Regions from separate parts of the Siphonobacter sp. SORGH_AS_1065 genome, predicted to be linked through region 4. Evidence: riboswitches for the same ligand, from Rfam matches in the RefSeq annotation. Region 4 holds a riboswitch; each other region holds the start of a gene.
The links. A riboswitch is a leader RNA that binds a small molecule or an ion and turns the genes downstream of it on or off. The one in region 4 is predicted to bind S-adenosylmethionine.
Positions count from the first base shown of each region.

Region 1: linked by a shared signal. The riboswitch ahead of QE390_RS22835 (peroxiredoxin) and the one ahead of QE390_RS05775 (O-acetylhomoserine aminocarboxypropyltransferase/cysteine synthase family protein) in region 4 are both predicted to bind S-adenosylmethionine.
Region 2: linked by a shared signal. The riboswitch ahead of QE390_RS21850 (cysteine desulfurase family protein) and the one ahead of QE390_RS05775 (O-acetylhomoserine aminocarboxypropyltransferase/cysteine synthase family protein) in region 4 are both predicted to bind S-adenosylmethionine.
Region 3: linked by a shared signal. The riboswitch ahead of metK (methionine adenosyltransferase) and the one ahead of QE390_RS05775 (O-acetylhomoserine aminocarboxypropyltransferase/cysteine synthase family protein) in region 4 are both predicted to bind S-adenosylmethionine.

Region 1 is NZ_JAUTAM010000008.1:55,640-60,346, reverse strand. It holds gene QE390_RS22845 (TonB-dependent receptor) at 1-117, shown strand, start outside; gene QE390_RS22840 (RagB/SusD family nutrient uptake outer membrane protein) at 130-1,605, shown strand; SAM riboswitch class I at 1,813-1,913, shown strand; gene QE390_RS22835 (peroxiredoxin) at 2,109-3,398, shown strand; gene QE390_RS22830 (YceI family protein) at 3,523-4,131, shown strand; gene QE390_RS22825 (protein-disulfide reductase DsbD domain-containing protein) at 4,145-4,621, shown strand; gene QE390_RS22820 (cytochrome-c peroxidase) at 4,618-4,707, shown strand, end outside.
Region 2 is NZ_JAUTAM010000007.1:11,681-16,387, forward strand. It holds gene QE390_RS21835 (T9SS type A sorting domain-containing protein) at 1-1,004, shown strand, start outside; gene QE390_RS21840 (VOC family protein) at 1,049-1,438, opposite strand; gene QE390_RS21845 (SGNH/GDSL hydrolase family protein) at 1,574-2,839, opposite strand; SAM riboswitch class I at 3,076-3,177, shown strand; gene QE390_RS21850 (cysteine desulfurase family protein) at 3,360-4,505, shown strand.
Region 3 is NZ_JAUTAM010000004.1:3,606,773-3,611,479, forward strand. It holds gene QE390_RS15640 (DUF2339 domain-containing protein) at 1-69, opposite strand, end outside; gene QE390_RS15645 (hypothetical protein) at 233-997, opposite strand; gene metK (methionine adenosyltransferase) at 1,258-2,514, opposite strand; SAM-I-IV-variant riboswitch at 2,590-2,708, opposite strand; gene QE390_RS15655 (lycopene cyclase family protein) at 2,750-4,108, opposite strand; gene lipA (lipoyl synthase) at 4,222-4,707, opposite strand, start outside.
Region 4 is NZ_JAUTAM010000004.1:1,249,132-1,253,838, forward strand. It holds gene QE390_RS05770 (NeuD/PglB/VioB family sugar acetyltransferase) at 454-1,086, opposite strand; SAM riboswitch class I at 1,307-1,424, shown strand; gene QE390_RS05775 (O-acetylhomoserine aminocarboxypropyltransferase/cysteine synthase family protein) at 1,627-2,931, shown strand; gene metX (homoserine O-acetyltransferase) at 3,020-4,390, shown strand.

The DNA of each region.
Region 1 (4,707 bases), on a different contig from region 4:
AGCGGTTATGATCCCGAATCTACGGTGAATGGAAACAGCAATACGGGCCCCGGCGTGGACCGGAATGCATTGGGACAAACCCGTACAGTATCCCTCGGTATTACTATTGGCTTTTAACCCTTCCTGATTATGAATCACTTACTCAAACATACGTCCCGCGTACTAGGCCTTGGAATCGTACTTGCACTTTCTTCCTGCAACGAAGACAAACTAGAACCCACACCCACTACGTTTTTCACCGACATTGTCGTTTTCGATACACCTGCCCGCATTGCCCAGCAGGTGAACGGGTTATTCAGTTCTTCGTCCATTAAATCAGGAGCCTTTCTAGGAGGGCGTTATCACATTTATAGCGATATTCAGGGAGAAGAATTCCTGAATGTCAAGGCCAACCAGGGTACTGGTTTTAACGTGTGGAGCTTTACACAAAACGAATCGCAGACGGGTGGCATCTGGGACGCGGCTTATGCTTCTATTAATAAAGTTAACGTATTTCTAAAAGGTCTGGATGATAACGCCAGCAAATTCGTACCTCCTACGTTTCCGGCCAACTATGACCAGCAAGTGCTAAAATACAAAGCCGAAGCTCGGTTCGTGAGAGCGGTGGCTTATTTCTACGTACTGCAGTTTTATGCCCGGTCGTATGGGGCAACTTCTAATGGTTCCAGTCCGGGCTTGCCGCTTCGGCTTCAGGCTGAAACCAATGCAGCGAATAACGATCTGGCCCGGAGTACGGTGGCCGAAGTTTACGCTCAGATTATTGAGGATTTGAATTTCGCCGAGCAGAACCTTCCGTTAAATTATACCGATGAATTGACCAATGTCTCGCATCCGCATCGAAATTCGGCAATTGCGTTTAAAACGAAAGTTTATCTGGCTCAATCTAAATGGGATGACGTAATCCGGGAAGCCGACAAGATTGTCTCCGCTTCTGCTCCCTTTACGGCCACCACGGGCGTAAAGCATGCCTTGCAAGCCAATATTGCTTCGGTCTTTGCCGTACCGCAAACCACAACGGAAAGCATCTTCTCGCTCGTTTTCACCAATCAGGACAACCCAGGAACGCAGAATCAATTTGGCTTTTACTACCTGCCGACAGGTAACAGGGAGTATTACCTGAACCCGGCAGGAATTCTGGGCGAAAGCACCTGGAAATCGACCGATGCCCGCCGCCAGTTTGTGGTTACTTCGGGCGGGCAGCAGTGGTTATCGAAATACTCGAGTCCGTCGCCTTATACCGACAAAGCTCCGATTATTCGCTACGCGGAAGTGCTATTGAACCTTGCTGAGGCACGAACCCGCTCGACCAATTCAGTAGATGCCCGAGCCGTTCAGTTGCTGAGTGCCGTGCGATCAAGGTCGGATGCTTCCACGCAGTGGACTACCGCCAGCTTTCCTAATGCCAGTGCTTTGCTGGAAACGATTCTAAAAGAACGCCGCATTGAGTTTTTAGGCGAAGGCTTACGCTCTATTGACATTTACCGGCAGAATCTAACGTTTCCAGCAAAAGGCACTGTACCGGCCATCGTACCGAGCGATCCTACATATGTATGGCTCATTCCAGCCAGTGAGTTAACCGCTAATAAGCTAATGACCCGTAATTAATCACAGGCAGCAGGCATCTAGCTTGAATAAATGCCTGCTGCCTAATCTAACTTCAATTCTCAATCTACTGATTGACAAATGATTAATAGGTTTGGCTAAAAAAATAAACGTTATTAGTCTATAAAATCTATAGATTTATTTGGATAATGCATTTTCACGTATATATCTTTGCAGAGTCTTCAATTACTTCCCTGCAAAAGTAGTTGCGGCTTATAAAGAAAGGTGGAGAGACAGGCTCTTTGAATCCTTAGCAACTTTCCTGAACGGAATCAGTGCTAACCTGCCTATTGAATTAGGAACTATAAACCCAACAACCAACCATGAACGCTAAGCTATTCGCATGCAATGCTCGCTGCTGCACCTGCTGCTGCTGAGATCCGTCCAACCTCAACTAATCACGAAAGTCTTTTGCATCTGCCTGCCTGCACTGGTGTATATGCTTTCTTTCTCTGCACGCGTTTCAACGCGAGTGCATTTCCTAACTATTTCTAACACATCTATTTATGAAAATGAAAGCCATTTCATTCCTCAAAGGCACGGCCCTTACCTTGTCCGTACTCAGTGGTTTTTCTTCGCAGGCTCAGCAAACTCAATTCCCGAAAGAAGGCGTTTGGCGGGGCGTTTTCACCATTAACGAACAGAAGGTTCCCTTTAATTTTGAAGTAAAGGGTAATAAAGCCGAAGACGCTACTTTCACCCTCATCAATGGCACCCGTCAGGATCACTTCCACGTCAAACAAACGGCTTCTGATTCTTTATTTATTAAAATGAATACGTACGATGCCGCACTGGTAGCTAAGGTTCACCCCGACGGCCACCTAACGGGTGAATACCGCAGTCTGGTGCCCAGCTTCCGGGGTAACTCGCTGCCTTTTACGGCGGAATACGGTAAGTCTTACCGATTCGTTGAACCCGGTAAAGACATTGCCCCAGCGGCTAACCTGAGCGGTAAATGGGAAATCAAACTCATTAGTAAAGAACCGGTTGCGAATCAGGTCGCTTTACTCGAACAAAAGGGGAATAAACTGACGGGCGTGATCATGACGGTCGTGGGTGATTCCCGTGAACTGGAGGGGACTGTTCAGGGAAATGAATTTGTTCTTTCGGGCTTCACCGGGCCTAATCCCGTATTGATCAAAGGAAAAATCAACGAGGACAAAACCTTATCCGCCGAAATTGATCGTGGGTTATACGTTACTCAAAAGCTGGAGTGGACGAAAAACAAAAAGGCCGAACTTCCGGATCCCTATGCTCTGACTCAACTGAAGGAAGGTCAGAATAAACTGGATTTCACTTTCCCCGATCTGAATGGAAAAACCGTAAAACTGAGCGATGCTAAATACAAAGGCAAAGTGGTTATCGTGGAAATCATTGGGACCTGGTGCCCCAATTGCACGGATCAGACGGCTTTTCTTTCCCCCTGGTACAAGGCCAATAAACATCGCGGCGTAGAAGCCATCGCGGTTGGTTTTGAACAGAAAGATGATCTGGAATACGCCAAGTACACACTAGGTAAACTGAAAGAGAAATACGGTATTGAATACGACATTCTCTTCGGTGGTATTGCGGATAAAAAACTGGCTTCCGAGAAATTCGCGGCCCTCAATAAAATGATGGCGTTCCCAACAACGATCATCATTGGTCGGGATGGAACCGTGAAGCAAATCCACACGGGTTATACCGGGGAAGTAACGGGGAAATACTACAAAAACTACGTAAAAAAGTGGAATAAAGACCTGGACAAATACATTGCTGAAGAAGCTCCGGCCAGCAGCGATGTGGCCGCACGATAATCGTTCGATCGTCAAAGTTGATTTGCCATGTATTCGAGTATCGGGTAGTTTACCCGATACTCCTTAAAAAACCATAATTCGCTACTAATCAACTACATTTACAAAAACCTAAACAAAACTTGTCATGAAAAAAGTACTCGCTCTCCTCGCCCTTGCGTCATTCGCATTTACAAAGCCTCAGGCTACGGTTACTTACAAAGTAGATACCCAGAAAAGCACTATCGTGTGGAAAGGTAAAAAAGTGACCGGTGAACACTATGGCAACGTTACCCTGACCAGCGGCACCCTAATTGCTGATAATGGTAAGTTGAAAGGCGGTTCGTTTGAAAGCGATCTTCGCACGCTGACGGTTACAGATTTAAAAGATCAGGAATACAACCAGAAGCTGGTCAATCACCTCAAAGGGGATGATTTCTTCGCGGTTGACAAACACCCTAAATCAACCTTTGTGATTACGTCGGTAACCCCACAGGCAGCGGGTCAAGTGCAGGTCAAAGGGAAGTTAACCATCAAGGGCATTACGCAGGAAGTAAGCTTTCCCGCCACGGTAAAGGCTGATAAAAACCAGTTAACGGCATCAGCTAAAATTCCGGTAGATCGTACCAAATACGACATCAAATTCCGTTCGACTAATTTCTTCGAAAATCTGGGTGACAAAGCCATCCACAATGACTTTGAACTGGATGTAAACTTAGTGGCTAACGCGGGCGGCACGGCTTCGGCGAGTCGATAATCTTTCCTTGTTTATGAGAAAAATTTTTACTGGGCTAGTCGTTTTACTAGCCAGTGTGACCTCACTATGGGCTCAGGAAAGCGTTCAGCAACTCGAATGGGATTATTCGCTATCGAAGACCGCTCTCCAGCCCGGTGACGAAGTAGAGCTCATCGTGAAAGCTAAAGTTGAAAAAGGCTGGTCTTTGTACTCTTCTGATTTTAAGGCAGATATAGGTCCTCAGCCCACTCATTTTGAGTTCGTATCTAATGGCACGTATTCAGTGCTAGGTCCGGTCGTTCCCATTTCGCCCCAAACGAAGCAAGACAAAACCTGGGAAATAAATGTTTCTTATTTCACAAAACAGGCCGAATTTCGCCAGAAGGTCAGAATCGATAAACTAGATTATTTTTTCACAGGCTACATCACTGGTCAGGTTTGTCACGATAAAAAAGGCTTATGCGTTCCTTTCCGACAAGCGTTTAATTTTGATCCCCGAAATGCCCAATGAAAGTCTTTTTCCTCGCTCTGGGGGGGATTCTATTACTCTTTCTGAACTTCAGGTTTATTACTTCAGAAGAACCCCTAAGCAAAGTA
Region 2 (4,707 bases), on a different contig from region 4:
AATTGGTGTCGTACACCTTATCGGATAATTCTGCTGGCCTTTTTTATTCTTCTAGCACATATGCCTTTGTAAAACCAAGTCAGACTACTACTTATACCATCAAAGAAATTTCCAACAGCTGTGGTAAAGGTAGGGGAATGGGCTCTGCAACAGTCATAGTTAACCCAGCTACCGAGCGTTCCATTTCTGTAGTGAATGCGGCAAATGCCTACAATTATGGTCAAATCTGCTCGGGTGATACTTTATACATTTCGTACACAACTTCGGGGTCATTTTCAGCAAATAATCGATTTTCCGTTCAAATGTCGGATTCAACGGGAACCAACTTCAAAACGGTTAATGCCATCAGTTGGGGTAATCAGCAATTCAAAGTTCCCATTGCGGAGAATTTTCCCAAAGCATCAGCTTACCGGGTCATGGTTGTAGCCTCTGATCCTAATACGTCCAGTGCGGCTTCCCCCATTCCTCTGGCTGTTTATAGTAAACCCACGGCTCGCCTGCTTTCCCAAACGGCCTATGCTCTTCCCGGACAGCGACTATCCGTTCCCATTGAGTTGACGGGTGATCCCACTTGGTATGTGGTATTAAAAAATGAATTTTCTTCACTTAGTTTCAATCTGCAACTTCCAGTGGACACCCTAAAATTTGATCGAGAAGGAGAGAGTATGGTTTACAAATTAAGCAGCGTTGTTAACAATTGCGGACTTGGACGTATCATTGAACCTTCTCAATTGCGAATTGAACTGGTTACTTCAGTAGAGAATCCAGTTTCTACAGCCATTGAAGTTTTCCCAAATCCTGTAACCGAACGGATTAGAATAAAAGTAGGCCAACGAGGTAATTACCGAATCCAGCTCTATAATATTTCGGGAAGTTTGCTTTCAGAAGAGTACTTCGACGAATCTATTTACGATATGGATGTTCGACCGTTGCCAGTCGGAACCTATCTGCTCCGATTTATCGATAAGGACCGAAGCCAAACATTCCGAATCATTAAAGATTAAACACCCATAAAAACCTCTTCTGAGCTTTAGAAGAGGTTTTTTATTTAAAATATATTCAACTGCGTATAAGTGACAACATCAATTCCAATTCCATTGGGATCCGTAAAGGCAAAGTGACGGTCACCCCAGGGTTCGTCTCGCAACTCAATAACAATCGGGATCTTCAGATCTTTGATTTTCTCGTATGCTTCGTCTACGTTAGGCACTTCCAGTGTTAGGAAAATACCTTTACCGTCAAATTCAGGATGAAATAAAGGATGTTGCGAAGGATGCTCCGGTAACATAAAGCTGATTTCGGCTTTGCGGTCAGGCGTATGCATAAGCACGAAAAAATCGTTTTCGAACGTAATCCCAAACTGAAAAACTTCCTGATAAAAACGTTTCGTCTCGGCTAAGCGGGAAGTAATAATTCCGGCGTTCATTTTGATAGACATATCCATTTGCGTTTTAGTGAGAATGGATCCAAAGGTCTACCCCATCCATGACAGCCTTATGTCAGCAGGAATGACTTCCTTGTGAATTTATTTGAATACTTCTCTCGCGTTTCGCTTATGTAACGGTTATTTCCATTACGGCACTATTTCACCCACCAGTAATAACTTCCCTGCATAACAGGCATTTTCCTGAAAGCGTGACGGATCATTCATAACCTGGTTTCGGGTCTTAAGAATGGCGGCTTTATCCACTTTTTCGTCCGAAACTTTAAATCGAATCACATGCGTCTGATTCGGCGATGTAGGGACAACGAAGAAATTCGAGCGATAATCTGTACAATAAGCATCGAACCGGGCAATGGTTTGTTTGAAGTCCTGATCCACTTCCATACTATACTGACCCGTTCCCGGACCCATGACATCATACAACCCGCAAGCCAGACCTTTCATTTTTACTTCCAGATAATCTCCCGGCGTGCTGGATTTTATTAAGCTCGAAAACCGCTGCTGCAAAGCCAAAGTCACGGAATCCGTATTAGGAGTAATTGTCGTCCAGTTCCCTTGTTTTTTCAATTCATCCACTGCGATCATACGGGCCGCTTCCCAGTTATCATTCACGAAAGGTTTAGCTAAAACCCGCTTTTGTGGCGTTACTTTCAGGTCCGCCATTTGCTTCAAAGCTTTCGCCAGGGCTTCCGTATACAACCGATGCCCTGTTTCGGGATAAGGATGCACGTTATCGACTGAAAACACAATTTTGTCCGGTGCATCTTCGGGTTTGCCTTTGAAAATCAGCTTACCTTGCTGGGCCAAAGCTGCCACCTCCAGCCCCAGACAAATGCTGGGAATTCCATAATATTCCGCAATTTGTTCCATGGCTAAAGCCGAAGCTGGCAGTTTTCCCTGCTGGTAAGTTGGGGCCAGATCTGCCGTTAAGGTGTATACGAAACAGAGATCGGTATGAGGATTTTGCCGCCAGGTTTTTCGAACGATTCCTTCCATGGCTTTGTAAATCTGCTCTGGCTTTTTACCGTTATCGTTTACAGCAAATTCTACGAAAACCAAATCAGGATTCTGATCGAGCACCTGAGTTTGCACCCGAAAAACACCTAAATCCGAGCCCGTTCCGCCAACTCCCGCATTAATCTGCCGAAAGGGAACCTGCGGATAGGTTTTCTGTAACCAACTCAGTGACTGCTCCCGCCAGCCTTTTCCGGCTTCGGTAATGCTACCACCGAGGTATCCTACCATGATCGGCTTTCCAGCTTTTATTTTTTCAAAAAAGAAAGGTAACCCTTCCCTAGCACGAAGTAGCGTAGCATTTTCCAATGCACTTGTTTGGGAGAATACCAAGGTCGGAAAACAGAAGAAAAGCGTAATGATTCTCAGCAATGACTTCATAGGTAACTAGTTTTTTCGGTTGCCTAAACCTACGTAATGAATCATAGCAATGACTATTTTACTAGTAGTAAGTTAATTTTAGAAAAAACAATTTTAGTAACCATCTATTTTACAGACAAATAGCACAACAAGAAGTGTTAATAGTATTATTAATCTACTATTTCTATAGATTTTATTTGTTTTATTAAATTCCACTACTTTACTTTGCATTGTCTTCAATTACCATTGGTAGTTGGGGCTTATACAGAAAGGAGGAGAGACAGGCTCGACGAATCCTTAGCAACTTTCCGACGCGGAATCAGTGCTAACCTGCCTAACATTTTTAGGAACTATAAACCCCATATGCCATGTCATTCCTCCCCAATCTAAGGAACCGATCGGCCTGCTCATTACTGATGAGTTAAGCCTTTCTCTCGTTTGTCACGAGATTCACTTTCATTACCAAGCATCGCTCAGGTTTATTTGATACCTGTGCTCCTTACGTGTCCATTCATTCACCCTTCATCAGCTCTTTTATACCATGAGTATTTATTTAGATAACTCCGCGACTACCGCTTTGTCTCCTGCTGTTCTGGAAGCCATCATACCCTATTTTACGCAACATTTTGGCAACGCCTCTTCGAATCATTGGGCGGGCCGGGAAGCGAAAAAAGTAATTCAATCGAGTCGTCGGCAAATTGCTGATTTACTGAACATTACTCCCGAAGAAATTATCTTTACTTCTGGCGGCACCGAAGCCGATAATTTTGCTTTAAAAAGTAGCATTCAGCACTTTAACATCCGCCATGTCCTTACTTCGAAGATTGAACATAAAGCCGTGCTTTTGCCGCTGAAACAGTTGGAACAGGCGGGGCTTATTCAAGTTCATTACGTCCAGTTAGACGAGCAGGGTCGGGTATCCATTCCTGATTTAACCCAATGGCTGGAGAAACATCCCAACGGACTCGTCAGCCTCATGCATGCCAATAACGAACTAGGTACGCTTTTGGATTTGGAAGAAGTGCATTCGTTAACTCAACACTACGGAGCTTATTTCCATACGGATACCGTTCAAAGCATCGGTAAAGTGCCCGTAAACCTTCATGCGGTTGATTTTGCGACGGCTTCGGCCCATAAATTCCGTGGTCCTAAAGGCGTAGGATTTTTGTTTGCCCGTCAGGGACACCGATTGCCCGCCTTTATCAGCGGCGGCGGACAGGAAGGGGGGCAACGCGGAGGAACCGAAAATATTCCCGGCATTGTGGGATTAACTAAGGCTCTGGAGCTGGCGATAACCCATCAAACGCAAAACATCGCCCATCTGAATTCATTGAAACAACAGTTCATCGACGAAATCCAACGGCAAATTCCCGGGGTTTTGTTTAATGGTCGATGTCAAAGCATCGAAGAAAGTTTACCCGGATTAATTAACGTCGCCTTCCCTATTCTCGACGGCCCCTGCTCATTGGTAGAAGCCCTGGATGCTCGCGGCATTGCCGTCTCCGGTGGTAGTGCCTGTTCCAATCTCGCCGGAGGCTCGCACGTACTACAGGAAATTCCCACCAGTTTTGGGAAAGAAAACGTTCGTTTCTCCTTCGGAGCGGATAATACGTTTGAAGAAATCAACGAAGTCTTGTCTATCCTTAGTGAATTGTATCAGACTGAAGAAGTTAGTCTGGCTTCGTAAAGCATTCCTAGTTTGAAAACATCTTCGAAGAAAAGCTATCAGCATAAGAGTTGGCAGCTTTTCTTTTTTAACAAATGCTCCAAACATCTGTCATTTAAGTGTCCCCGGATTTCATCCGGGGCTACTCATGTTTAACCCCTCCGGGGTTATTTGTCGTAAGGCTATTTATAACAACAACCCCAGCGGGATTCAATATGAGTAG
Region 3 (4,707 bases), 2.4 Mb from region 4:
ACTGGAAAGCTGCTCAGCCAGTCGCTGGACTTCGGCTTCTAATGCATCAATCCGATTACGTTCATTCATAGGTAATAGATAGAGTAGGTTGGAAGGTAATGAGCTTAGTTTTCTGTTTTTGATTAACCACAGCGTTACTCAGAGTTTTGCACAGAGTACCTCAGCATAAAACTTTGTGAACCTTGGTGTCTTCGAGCCTTTGTGGCAAAAAATTGAAAACAGAAAACTAAACTTATTGGATTACAAAGTTAATTCGGTCGATTCCGGTGTTTTTGTTTACCTGATCGTAGGCGTAAATCTGTATTTCGTACATGCCTTTATCTTTAACGGAAAGCATTCCTTCAAAAATATTATCCTGCGAAGCAAAGCTCAACGGAATTTCTCCAAACTTCATGCCATCTTTTTTGACGAGAGCTTTTACTTCGATGTTATCAGATTTCCAGAACCCGTTTTTATTAATCACACAACCGCACATCATAACCAGATTAATCCGAATTTTTACCTGATTATCCTTTAGTGTGGTTTGGGTAATCACCTGATGAGATTGAGGTTCTAAAATGTCCACCATTAATCCGGGAATTTGGAGAATAATCCCGTCGCCATCGATGGGTTTTCCCGGGATGAGCCAGAGTTGGGTAGAAGCTTTTACGGCTGAACTTTTACGATTAACGGGAGCGATGGCTTCGACGGTAACGAAGGTAGGGGCATCCAGTTTTAAGTCTGCTTCAAATCGGGCTGTCTGGTCGTCGGTAAGGCGATTGTGGCGTTTGTAGGGCTGGTTCATAAGTAAATCCGTGTTGCCAGAATTTCCGCTGGTCAGACCTTTCGCCAGAATTTCACCCGTCAACTCATTACGAATAATGACATAAGCCCCACCAATGCCGGTGCCAATAAATTTGGCATCTTTGGCCTGGGCCCGAACGATAACTTTGGTGGTTTGTGCAAAAGTAAAAGTGGAAGTTAGGAGTACTAAAGTAGTGGTTAGGATTTTCAGCATATCAGATTTGACCAAGAGAAGAAAGAATAGGAATCTAAGATAGACAAAAAACCTAGAGACGCGATTCATCGCTTCTGGGTAAGAGGCGGTTTTAGCTATCCTGACGTCCATCTTCTGGGTAAGAGGCAGTTTTGGGTTACCCCTACGTTACTTCCATTTCCCGGCCAGACGCGATGAAGTCGCGTCTCTACAGGGTAGAAAACCAAAAGCCCGGATTGTTTATACAATCCGGGCTTTTTAAAGAGATATAATTCAAGGAATTACAGACCAAATTTGGCTTTTACCTGATCCACGTAATCCAGTTTTTCCCAGGTAAATAATTCTACTTCCTGCTCGATTACTTTTCCGTCGGGAGATTTGAATGTTTTCGTTACCACTTTCGATTCGCGACCCATGTGACCATAGGCTGCCGTTTCGGAATAAATTGGGTTACGAAGTTTCAGACGCTGCTCAATGAAGTAAGGACGCATGTCGAAGATCTCGCCTACTTTCAAGGCAATTTCTCCGTCCGTTAATCCCACCTTCGAAGTTCCGTACGTGTTGATATACAGACCGCAAGGTTCTGCTACACCAATGGCATAAGAAACCTGAACCAATACTTCATCCGCCAGCCCAGCGGCAACCAGGTTTTTCGCAATGTGACGCGTAGCGTAAGCTGCCGAGCGGTCTACTTTCGAAGGATCTTTACCCGAGAACGCACCCCCACCGTGGGCACCTTTTCCGCCGTATGTATCAACAATGATCTTACGACCCGTCAGACCCGTATCCCCATGAGGACCACCAATCACGAATTTACCCGTAGGGTTGATGTGATAGGTAATTTCTCCTTCGAATAACTGGCTTAACTCAGGTTTCAGAGCAGCTTTCACGCGGGGAATAACGATGTTAATGATGTCTTCGCGGATTTTAGCGAGCATCGTTTCGTCATCACCGAAATCATCATGTTGCGTCGAAACAACGATGGTATCAATTCGCTGAGGCGTGTTGTCATCACTATATTCAATCGTTACCTGAGACTTCGCATCGGGGCGTAAGTAAGGCATCAGCGACAGCTCATTATTACGAATGTCGCTCATTTCCTTCAGAATTTTGTGAGCTAAATCCAGAGCTAAAGGCATGTAGTTGTCCGTTTCGCGAGTAGCGTAACCGAACATCATACCCTGGTCACCAGCACCTTGTTCTTCAGGATTTGAGCGATCCACGCCCTGGTTAATATCGGCTGACTGGTCGTGAATAGCAGAAAGAACACCGCAGGAATTGGCTTCAAACATGTATTCAGACTTCGTATATCCAATTTTACGGATTACTTCACGAGCAATGCTCTGAACGTCAAGATAGGTAGTTGATTTAACTTCACCGGCCAAAACAACCTGTCCGGTAGTTACCAGGGTTTCGCAGGCAACTTTAGATTGAGGGTCGAAGGCTAAGAAATGATCAATGAGGGCATCTGAAATTTGATCGGCTACTTTATCAGGATGTCCTTCAGATACAGACTCAGAAGTGAACAAATAAGGCATGTTCTGTTAATTAATTGATTTGGGAGTACGAATCGATGAATATGTAATATTTCGTAATCCTTGGCCAAAGGAAGGAATTGAACGTTTTTGACTTTTCCTAAAAAGCTGATTTTCAGGAAAAAGTCCGTATCGTCAAACCACCGTAGCGTTCGAAACTCGGTTGGTGCCCTAGCTGGAGCCTCTGGATACTTTTGCAAAATTGTACATTCCGTGGAAATTCACCAAACAAGATGGCTTAACCTTGTCGGAATTCCTGAATATTTCGTTTAAAAATGTCAATGGCGGCTTTGGTAAAGGGAAGGATGGGCACGGAAACAATGACTTTTAAGTCTTCTGCCAGACTGCTTTCTTCATCCAGAAACCGGAAAATGCGGGGAGCCGGATTTTTTTGGAACAACCCCGTAAATATAGCAGCCGTAGATACCCGCTTTTTTAAAAAGACATTTAGAAAAACCTGATCGTAAAAGTAATTGAGAGCAGGGATGGCTTTATGAGTTACGGGCGAAACGTCGAAAGATCGTTCCAGGTTATGAACCAATTGTTGTAAACGCTTTTGCGTGCGGGTAAAGGTATAACCCGTGCTGGCCCGCGTATAACCGCCCGCAGTACCCACGCGAATCACGCGTGGAGCTGCCTGTTCCTGAGCAGGCTCGTCGCTCATGGGAATAACCCCGAATTCTTCTTCCAGAATTTCATAGTGCTGAATGGAAGTGAATTCCTGAATGTAACTTTTTAAACCTTCATCGTACTCTTTTTTTGAAAGCAGGGCCGGGGTAAAGAGCGTGAATTCAATGAGAGCTTCCGTTTCAGAAAAAGGCATGACGTAGACGAATCGACATTCGTTCTGCTGGTCGATTCGGAAATCCATCATAATCGGTACCTGCGGGTCAAAGGCAGGTTGATTAGTGCGAATGACCCAGCCTTTGAAGTGCTGTAACAGGTTTTGGTAGACAAAGCCACTCGCTGGCAAGGGTTTCATGGCTTGCAAAACGTGCGTACTATCGAAACACCAGCTTGCCCGGTATTCGCCTGCTTCGGTTTGAACAATGGCTTCCTGGTTATCAGACAGAATAGACTGAATGGGGCTGTATAAGAATTCAATGGCAGGGTTTGTCGCCAGTTCGTGATGAATAAACTGGTAGAAATCAATTCCGCGAAGTAACTTATACTGATGCTTGCCTAAGGTCAACTTTCGGGAAAATCCATTAGATCCATGAAACCAGATGGAATTCCATTTTCGGTAGAGGATGGACTCGAATGCACTTTCTCCTTCCTGCCAAAAGGCCCAGGTCCGGTCATTCCGGGTTTTCTTTTCACGATCAATGATCAAAATTTTCTTATCGCGTAAAGCACTACGATTGAGGTAATAGGCCAGACTTAGTCCAGCCATACCTCCTCCTGTTATGATGATGTCGTACTTCAAGCAATCGGGAATCTCGTGAATGAAAATAGAACCTGGAAAATTCGATTTTGTTTGAATGTAGAGAGGCGACTTCATCGCGTCTGAGTAGAGGCAATTTTTGTTACTCCCGCTATGGCTGGTGTCTTCACCCGCCATTAATAAAGCATCATGGTTGGTGAGGACACCAACCATGATGGAGCTCTGCCTGATCTCCATCTCCCGACTAGACGCGATGAAGTCACGTCTCTACCAAAAAGGCCTCGCTACTCCTAGGTAACGAGGCCTTTGACTCAAATCAATATAAATTATACGTTTACGTGACGTTCGGCGTGGTAGCTAGAGCGTACCAGTGGGCCCGATTCAACGTATTTGATACCTCGTTTTTCGCCCTCTTCCTTATACATCGCGAAGGTGTCGGGGTGAATCCATTCAATAACTTCGTGGTGCATTTTTGTAGGCTGAAGGTATTGGCCCAGCGTCAGAACGTCCAGTCCATGAGCGACCAGATCATCCATAGCTTTGAATACTTCGTCCTGCGTTTCGCCCAAACCTAGCATAATGCCCGTTTTGGTACGTTTGCCAAAGTCTTTCGTCCGTTTGATTTGCTCCAGACTCCGCGAATATTTCGCCTGAGGACGTACGGGGCGATACAGACGTTCTACCGTCTCCATATTATGGGAGACCACTTCCTGTCCGGCAGCAATCATACGCTCCAGAGCAGCCCAGTTTCCTTTCGTATCAGGAATCAGCGTTTCAATCGTTGTGCTGGGGCTTAATTCTTTCGTCAGGCG
Region 4 (4,707 bases):
GAAAATCTACTAGATGGATGTCATTTCAAACGTTTCATCGAAAAAAATTACATTCTTACATTCATTTTTTTTATAGTAGCAAAGCTAAATAAGTCTTCAAAAAATTATACCATACGGAATGTTAACTACACTAATTTTAAGAGTAAAAATACTCATCAATTATTCATTAATGAGCTCAAATCACCCATATTTTTCATAAACATTACCAAATATTAGCAAAATAGTTCAATTATATTTTTTTATATTGCAAGACTTCTTTATTCGCTTCTTTTAATTTCTATACCTCTTATAACTTATGTTAAGCTCATAGAGGTTGTAGAACGAAGAATCTGTAAACTCAGTTTTGCACTATACCTAGAATAGTGAAGCTGTCTATTAATACACGTAGCAACAAAAAGGGGCCCGGTTACATGCGTTAAACCGGACCCCTTTTGAGAAAATCGAGATCGTACTTTATACCTTTTTAGCCGGATTGCCAAAGACCGTAGCACCCGTTGCGACGTTTTCAATGACGACAGACCCCGCTCCGATTCGGGCATTTTTCCCAATTTCGACGCCGCCTACAATCGTTACGCCAGAACCAATGAAAGTGTTTTCTCCCACTTTAGCTCCCATTCCGATTACACTCCCCGCTCCTACCTGAACGAAGTCTTCCAGGACAGTTTCGGTATCAATGATAACTCCGGCGTGGAGAATACAGTGGTTACTCACTTTGGAAAACGTCTGAACAATAACGCCAGCCGCAATCAGATTTCCGTGGCCAATGTGAGCATCTTCCGAAATAATGGCCGAGGGATGTACAGCATTAACAGGCTGCGTCTGGCGAGTTTCGTGCAGGTACTCAACCAGTGTTTTGCGTTCGGTCCGATCTTCTACTGCTATAAAAGCTTCACATTTATTTCCAATGAGTTCAGTAAATCCTTCATCGTCAGTCGCTGAAAAGACTGATACCTCACCAATTTCGGTTCCGTGCAGGCTCGTTTCGTCTTCCAGAAACCCGTACACAATGACGCCGTTGCTATTAAAAATATCAAGAGCCGTTTTACCCAAAGCTTTGGCTCCAAAAATAAGGACGGGGTTTTCCATAACGTATGCGTGTCAGTACATCAACTGACGTTTTTTACAAAAGTAGCAGATCAGCATGGGAAAGTTCACTCCTGATTATTATCCCCTGCCTTTTCGTTACTGGTTTTGCGTGAATTAAAGTAATTATAACCCCCAACGAACAAAAAACGATCCGGCTCTTTCCACATTTGCCTATTCCTTTTTAAGTTTGCCTTTGAAAAGTCAGCCCGTTCCAGATGCTGACTTATCGAGAAGCGGGGAGAGACGGGCTCTGTGAACCGCTGGCAACCTATTTTCAACGAGGTGAAAACAAGGTGCTAATTCCTGCCCCGGAGAAGGTCTCCGGGGAGAGATAAGTAAAGCGAACTTTCATGCACCGGACGACCCTTTTATTGGGGGCTGCTATTCTGCCCTCTTTTTCCATCTCAGATTTCCTGACTCTTAGTTCATCCGCCTACGCAGGGGGCACTTCTTCTTGTTGTGGATTGCATGCAGAAACGATTCGTTTCAAACACTTACTCTAAACTCTATCTTTTATTCACGCATTAATTCTGCAACAACATGTCTGAATTACGTTTTGAAACGCTCCAGTTACACGCTGGCCAAGAGATTGACCCAACCACTAAGGCCCGGGCCGTTCCTATTTATCAAACCACGGCTTATCAGTTCGATGATTCCGCTCACGGAGCCCGGCTTTTTGCCCTTCAGGAATTTGGGAACATTTATTCACGCATTATGAACCCCACCCACGATGTGTTTGAAAAACGCATAGCGGCATTGGAAGGCGGCGTGGCAGCCCTTTCAGTGGCTTCGGGGCATGCGGCTCAGTTTATTACCATCAATAACATTACTACCGTTGGCGATAACTTTGTAACGACTTCCTATTTATACGGCGGCAGCTATAACCAGTTTAAGAATTCCTTTAAAAATATTGGCGTTGAAGCCCGTTTTGCTGACGGCGATAAAGTTGAATCATTCGAACGGCTCATTGACGATCGCACCAAGTTCCTGTATCTGGAAACTATTGGTAACCCTGGATTTAACATTCCCGATTTTGAAGCCTTCGCAGCCCTGGCTAAGAAGTATGATCTGCCCATTATCGTAGATAATACATTCGGAGCAGGCGGGGCCATTGCTCAGCCTCTTAAACACGGAGCCCACGTGGTTGTTAGCTCGGCTACGAAGTGGATCGGCGGTCACGGTACTTCTATGGGAGGAGTTATTATCGACGGTGGCACCTATAACTGGGGCAATGGAAAGTACCCTCAGTTTACCGAACCCTCACCAAGTTACCACGGTCTGGTATTAAATGATGTATTCGGCTTTAATGGTCCTTTCGGTAATATTCAGTTCATCATTCGGGCCCGGGTAGAAGGACTTCGGGATTGGGGACCTTCTCAAGCTCCTTTCAACAGCTTCTTACTATTGCAGGGACTCGAAACGCTTTCGCTTCGCGTAGAGCGGACGAACGAAAATGCTCTGGCTCTGGCGACCTGGCTGGAAAACCATCCGGCAGTAGAATATGTGAATTACCCCGGTTTGGCGAGCAGTCCCTATCACGCCCTGGCTCAGAAGTACTTAACCCGTGGCTTTGGCGGCGTGTTAACCTTCAAGCTTAAAGCGGGAAAAGAAGCGGCAGATCAGTTGGTTAATTCCTTAAAACTGATTAGTCACCTCGCTAATGTGGGCGATGCGAAAACGCTCATCATCCACCCCGCCAGCACGACGCATTCCCAGCTTTCAGCCGCCGAGCAAGCTACGGCGGGCGTAGAACCGGGATTACTCCGAATTTCGCTGGGTTTTGAACACATTGAAGACATTAAGGCGGACCTAGAGCAGGCCATTCAGGCCGTTTCAGGTTCCTAGCCTCCAGGGTCGGGGCTTTGGCTCCGACCTTATTTCACTCGATTTGCATACTGACTTACTTGAAAGTCCTTAACTGATTGCTTACGCTTTGTCTGAGTTACAACTATTTCATTACCCGCATCCTTTTGACTTAGAATGCGGACAGACCCTACCCGAAATTCAGGTAGCTTATCATACCTTTGGAAAGCTTAATGACCGGGCCGATAATGCCGTCTGGATTTGTCATGCCCTCACGGGAAATTCAGACGTTACCGAGTGGTGGAGCGGATTAGTGGGCGAAGGAAAGCTATTAGATACCCGACAGTATTTCATTATTTGTGCGAATGTGCTGAGTTCGGCTTATGGTTCTACCTCGGCCTTATCAGTTAATCCGCTTACGCAGGAACCTTATTATCAGGATTTTCCGCTCGTAACCATTCGTGATGTTGTTAAAAGTCTGGATTTACTGCGGGAGCATTTGCAGATTCGTCAGCTTTGCATGCTCGTAGGTGGATCGCTTGGCGGACAGCAGGCTCTGGAATGGGCCATCCAGAAACCCGAGCTTTTCAAGCAACTGATTCTTATTGCTACTAACGCCCGGATGTCGCCCTGGGGTATTGCCTTCAATGAATCCCAACGGATGGCTATTGAGGCCGATCAGACCTGGCAGGAACGCCGGGCCGACGCAGGTACTGCGGGCATGAAAGCCGCCCGGGCTACGGCCTTGCTGAGTTACCGCAGTGCGGTGATGTACGAGTATACGCAAGCCCGCGAAGAATCGGTAATTGATCACTACCGGGCTAGCTCTTACCAGCGATATCAGGGCGAAAAAATTGCCTCACGATTCAACGCTTTCTCTTACTATAGTTTGTCGCGAATGATGGATTCGCACGATGTGGGAAGAAACCGAGGCGGAGCTATGGCAGCTCTTAACCGAATTAAAGCCCAGACACTAATCATTGGTATTCAATCGGATGTCTTGTTTCCGGTGGAAGAACAGCGGTTTTTAGCTCGGTACATTCCCCAGGCTGAATTGACTGAAATTGATTCTTTGTATGGTCATGATGGATTTCTTGTGGAAAATGAACTCATGACTAAAACCATTCGCACCTGGGAATTATCGAACCGATTGGAACCTGAAGTAGAAGAAGAAGAACTTATCGTTCGGGATCGTGTACAGGTGGATGTTCGCAAAGGTGTCCGTGAATACATTGCCGTGGAGAATATTTCGTTCCTGGCTACTCCCTACACCATTCATCTCATCAACGGCAACCGAATTGAGTCAGATACGGTGCTGGATAAAGTGAGTTTGGCTTTACAGGAAAACTACGATTTTACCTTACTGAGTCCGCATCTACCGCACATTCTGGTTAATACCCGACACATTAAAAGCTTCGACGAGAAAAATAACCGTATTTATTTAAGCGACGGCAGAAGCCAAACTTTGCCCCCGGAGTTTCCTCTAAAAAAAGCCAAATAAATCTATACCTTCGTTTTACCAGCATCCTGCTTGAAACGTTAAATCATGTTTATCGTAAGATTGCTCAATTTTTTAGAGGCTTCTTTAGAAGCTAGGGTTGCGTGAGCGTAACCCAGCTTGAAAAGGCTTTCGTATCCTTCATTGCTAGAAATAAACTTTAAGGTATCTGCTTTTTAAATAAAGAGCCTGTCAGAGACGCTCTAAAATGACTTCTGAATAACATAAGGGAATGGTGCATTTGGCCCTTTCTGCGTTCGAAGCGTTCTTTATATACGCCTGATTTTGCATTTTTATAAAAAAAGATGGTGATAATGCCT